DNA from 2 places in the Saliniradius amylolyticus genome. Region 1 is predicted to be linked to the other one. Evidence: predicted binding sites of a transcription regulator. Region 1 holds the regulator's gene; the other holds the start of a gene.
What was found. The regulator FliA, encoded in region 1, starts transcription of late flagellar genes. The targets are predictions, from matches to a motif close to CTAAAGNTNNNNNNNNNNNNGCCGATA.

Region 1 (2,404 bases):
TTGCGGTCACAGGGGGAAAAGGGGGTGTGGGTAAAACCAATATCACCCTGAACACGGCTATCGCCATGGCCAAGCAGGGCAAGCGCGTTATGGTGCTGGACGCCGACTTGGGACTGGCTAACGTGGACGTTATGCTTGGGCTGAGAGTCGAAAAGAACCTGTCTCATGTGTTGTCCGGCGAGTGCTTGTTGGATGAGATTCTGGTAGAGGGCCCTCATGGCATCAAGATTGCCCCAGCCAGTTCCGGCACCCAGAGTATGACCGAACTCAGCCCCACAGAGCACGCTGGCTTGATTCGCGCCTTCAGTGAATTGCAAAGCCAAATCGATGTTCTGATTGTGGATACCGCCGCCGGTATCTCCGACATGGTATTAAGCTTTTCCCGAGCCTCTCAGGACATTATGGTAGTGGTTTGCGACGAGCCCACCTCCCTGACCGACGCTTATGCTTTGATCAAAATTTTGAATCGCGATTATGGCGTATTCAAATTCAAGGTCGTGGCCAATATGGTTAAAAACCTGCGCGAAGGGCAGGAGTTGTTTGCTAAGTTGTCCAAGGTAACCCATCGATTTTTGGATGTCGCTTTGGAACTGGTGGCCACGGTGCCCTTCGATGAAAATATCCGTAAGGCTGTGCGCAAGCAGCAGCCTATTGTGGATGCCTTCCCGGGTTCGCCTGCATCTGTCGCCATTACCAACCTGGCCAAACAGGCTTTGCGTTGGCCGGTTCCGGAGCAGGCTGGTGGACATTTGGAGTTTTTCCTGGAGCAGTTGGTAAATCACGACCCCCAAATGCAGAGAGATAAGGCGTGAACAGTAAAGCGGCAGCTTATCAACAACAAGACGATAAACGTCAACTGATCGAACAGCATGCGCCTTTGGTGAAGCGCATCGCCCATCACCTGATGGCAAGACTGCCAGCCAGCGTGCTGGTTGATGACTTGATCCAATCGGGGATGATCGGGTTGTTGGAGGCGGCCAAAAACTTTGATGGTTCCAAGGGAGCCAGCTTTGAAACCTTTGCCGGTATCCGTATTCGCGGTGCCATGTTGGATGAGATTCGAAAAGGTGACTGGACCCCGCGTTCGGTGCATAAGAATGGCCGCGCTATTGCCGAAGCTATTTCCGAGGTGGAAAAAGAGACCGGTCGCGACGCTCGCGATCTGGAAGTGGCTGAGAAAATGCAGGTCAGCGTGGATGATTACCACCAGATGCTCAATGAAGTGAATGCGGGTCGGATGATCGGTATTGAGGACCTGGGAGTAACAGAAGATGTGCTCAGTACCGAAGAGTCTCGCCAGGCAGACACGCCTTATCGTGATCTGGAACAAGGTGCGTTTCAAAAGGCGCTCGCCCACGCGATTACCACTTTGCCGGAGCGGGAAGCCATAGTATTGTCCCTGTATTATGACGAAGAGTTGAACTTACGAGAGATCGGCGAGGTACTTGACGTCAGTGAATCCAGGGTGAGTCAGATTCATAGCCAGGCGATGTTGCGTTTGCGGACTCGGATGCAAACTTGGCAGGCCGCCTAGAAAGCAGTATGTTAATTCTAATCAGTGCAATCCTCATCGGAGGCAGTTTTGGATAAAAATATGAAAATTCTTGTTGTTGATGACTTTTCAACAATGAGACGAATCATTAAAAACCTTTTAAAAGATCTTGGCTTTACCAATGTCCAGGAAGCGGACGACGGTAACACTGCACTGCCAATGCTTCAGCAGGGAGATTTCGACTTTGTCGTGACCGACTGGAATATGCCGGGCATGCAAGGTATCGACCTGTTACGGGCCATTCGTTCCGATGATAATCTAAAGCACCTTCCCGTATTGATGGTGACCGCGGAAGCCAAGAAAGAGCAAATCGTGGCGGCGGCCCAGGCCGGAGTCAACGGTTATGTCGTTAAGCCGTTCACTGCAGCCACATTGAAAGAAAAGCTCGACAAAATTTTCGAACGCCTGGGTTAATCCGGCGCCTCCTACCCGAATAAGGAACGCCCGATGACAGATAAATCCAATACCCCCATCTCCCTGGAAGAAGCCAGGGAATTGGTGCAATTGCTTGAGCAAGGCGATAATGAGGGAGCTAACGCGCTGTTGGAATCCATCAGCTTGCGGGACTCCACCGAGCTGTTTGCCGAAGTGGGCAAACTGACCCGCCAGCTGCACGATTCATTGAATAACTTTCAATTGGATGCCCGCATTGCCAACCTGGCCAATGAAGACATTCCCGACGCCAAGACCCGACTAAACTATGTGATCGAAACCACGGAGCAGGCTGCTAATACCACCATGGACGCGGTAGAAAAGAGTATGCCCATGGTGGAGCAGTTGAATGCGAATATCGGTGAGATACTGCCCGAGTGGAAGCGTCTGATGAGCCGTGACATTGAGCTGGGAGAGTTT
Region 2 (2,404 bases), 1.3 Mb from region 1:
GTGGTTCCTTCCTGATCGACGAAGAAGGTAGTGTTCGTCACCAGGTCGTGAACGATCTGCCTTTGGGTCGTAACGTTGATGAGATGCTGCGTATGGTTGACGCACTGGCGTTCAATCAGGAGCACGGTGAAGTTTGCCCTGCTGGTTGGCAGGAAGGCGATGCTGGCATGGGTGAAAACCCAGAAGGCGTGAAGAAATACCTGTCTGAGAATGCTGACAAGCTGTAAGCAGTAGCCGGACGGACAAAAAAGCCGCTCTTCATGAGCGGCTTTTTTATTTCAGGAATCGGCTGTTAATCAAGATGCGTTCGGTTCGTCCTCGCTGGCAAGTGGCCATCCCCCCAGGCTTTGCCACTTATTGACCATGCCGCAAAACAGCTCCGCGGTTTTCGCTGTATCGTAGAGCGCCGAGTGGGCCTCGGACTGGTCAAATTCGATACCGGCTGCCCGACAGGCTTTAACCAGCACGGTTTGCCCATAGGCGAGCGCGGCCAGACTGGTGGTGTCGAACGACACAAAAGGGTGAAACGGTGTGCGCTTGATACCGCCGCGTTCGATGGCGGCATTAACAAAGCTCTGGTCGAAGGAGGCGTTGTGGGCCACGATGACCGAGCGCTGGCAGTCGGCGGATTTTTGGGCTTTGCGTACCGCTTTGCATATGGCTTTCATCGCCTCGGTTTCGTCTACGGCACCGCGCAAGGCACAGTTTGGATCAATACCGTTAAACTCAAGCGCGGCTGGCTCCAGGTTGGCGCCTTCAAAGGGTTCGATATGATAATGCAGGGTCTGATCTGGCTCCAGGCGGCCATCTTCGGTCATCTTCAAGGTAATGGCGGCAATTTCCAGTAAGGCGTCAGTTTTGGGATTAAACCCCGCCGTTTCCACATCGATGACCACTGGAAAATAACCACGAAATCGATCTTTGAGTTGTTGCCCTTGCGCTGTCATTGTATACCTATATGAATAATGGGAGCGGAATTATCACAGTTATGAAGGGCGCTATCCAGACTCCATTTATAATTAAGGGTTAAGTGATCGCCGAAACCGCCGATACTAGGGTGGAGAGAGTGGAAACGGTAGCCATGAAAAGAACAGTTTTAGCTTTGACAGTCCTGATTGCCCTGCCGGTGACGGCCGGTGTAAGGCACTACTCGGCCGATATCAATGAGTCCCAGTGGCAGCTTACCGACAGCAGTCGCCTGCAATGCCGCCTGGAGCATAATATCCCCGGCTACGGCGACGCCATGTTTACCAGCCGTGCCAGCAAGCAGCTGAACCTGGAGTTTGAGTTGGACATGCTTAGTCTGCCCAGTGAATACGGAGCTGCAGCAGTCTACTCGGCGCCTCCGGAGTGGATGCCCGGCCAGATGCAGCGCCGTCTGGCTGAGATGCCCATACGCAAGCAGTACAACGGCGACCTTCCGCAGAAAACTGCCTGGACGATGCTCTCCGAATTGGAAAAAGGCTATTGGCCGACCATCTATTATCAGGATTGGTATAACCGGTATGACAGAGTGGCAGTGGAGCTAAACGCCAGCAATTTTATCGGAGAGTACCAGTCTTTTGTGCGCTGCGTGTCGTCGTTACTGAAATTCAGTTTCGAAGATATTTCCTACTCCGTGTTGCAGTATAAAAAGAACAGCGATGAATTTACTCGTGCCTCAGAGAAAAAGCTCAGCATGATCGCCCAGTACCTGAGAGAAGATCCCGGCATTGAATTGGTGCTCGTGGATGCTTACACCGACAGTTGGGGAGGCAGTTGGCATAACCGTGAGCTGTCAAAGCAGCGTGCCCAGCGTGTGAAACGCTTCTTTGAGGAAAACGGTATCGACAGTGATCGCATCGAGACAACGGCCCATGGCGAGCGGCGTCATATCGCCGATAATGCACGGGAAGTAACCCGGGCCAAAAACCGTCGGGTTGTGATTCGGATGGCAAAGTCCTGATAACCCGCTGGCTGTGACTTAAACAAACGCCCTCATCAGTAGTGAGGGCGTTTGTTTAGGAGCAATAGGTTAACGGGCGTATTCGTTAAAGGCCTGAACTTGAGCCTGAATACCTGGTGCATCCAGTTTGAGTTCGGCGTACATTTCTTGTTGAGAACCCTGCATAATAAACTCATCAGGAATCCCCAGTCGCAGCACCCGGCAGGCGAGTTGTTTATCCATTACGGTTTCTGCTACCGCACTGCCGGCGCCGCCCATGATGACGCCATCTTCCAGGGTCACCAGTAGCTCGTGCTCCTCAGCCAACTTCGCGATCAGATCGTTATCCAGGGGCTTAACAAACTTCATGTCAGCCAGTGTGGCATCCATCTTTTCAGCCGCTTCTTTTGCGCCGGGTAGCAGGGTGCCGAAATTTAAAATGGCCACGTTTTTCCCCTGACGCAGGATTTCGCCTTTGCC

Region 2: HMF8227_RS09880 (flagellar protein MotY) is a predicted target of FliA. The motif match lies at 1,026-1,052, and genes of this name have one in related genera.

What each region holds. Positions count from the first base shown of each region.
Region 1 covers NZ_CP029347.1:843,807-846,210, forward strand. Annotated here, with positions in the region: gene HMF8227_RS03970 (MinD/ParA family protein) at 1-812, shown strand, start outside; gene HMF8227_RS03975 (RNA polymerase sigma factor FliA) at 809-1,534, shown strand; gene cheY (chemotaxis response regulator CheY) at 1,583-1,966, shown strand; gene HMF8227_RS03985 (protein phosphatase CheZ) at 2,000-2,404, shown strand, end outside.
Region 2 covers NZ_CP029347.1:2,124,599-2,127,002, reverse strand. Annotated here, with positions in the region: gene HMF8227_RS09890 (peroxiredoxin) at 1-227, shown strand, start outside; gene rnt (ribonuclease T) at 297-947, opposite strand; gene HMF8227_RS09880 (flagellar protein MotY) at 1,082-1,945, shown strand; gene dxs (1-deoxy-D-xylulose-5-phosphate synthase) at 2,015-2,404, opposite strand, start outside.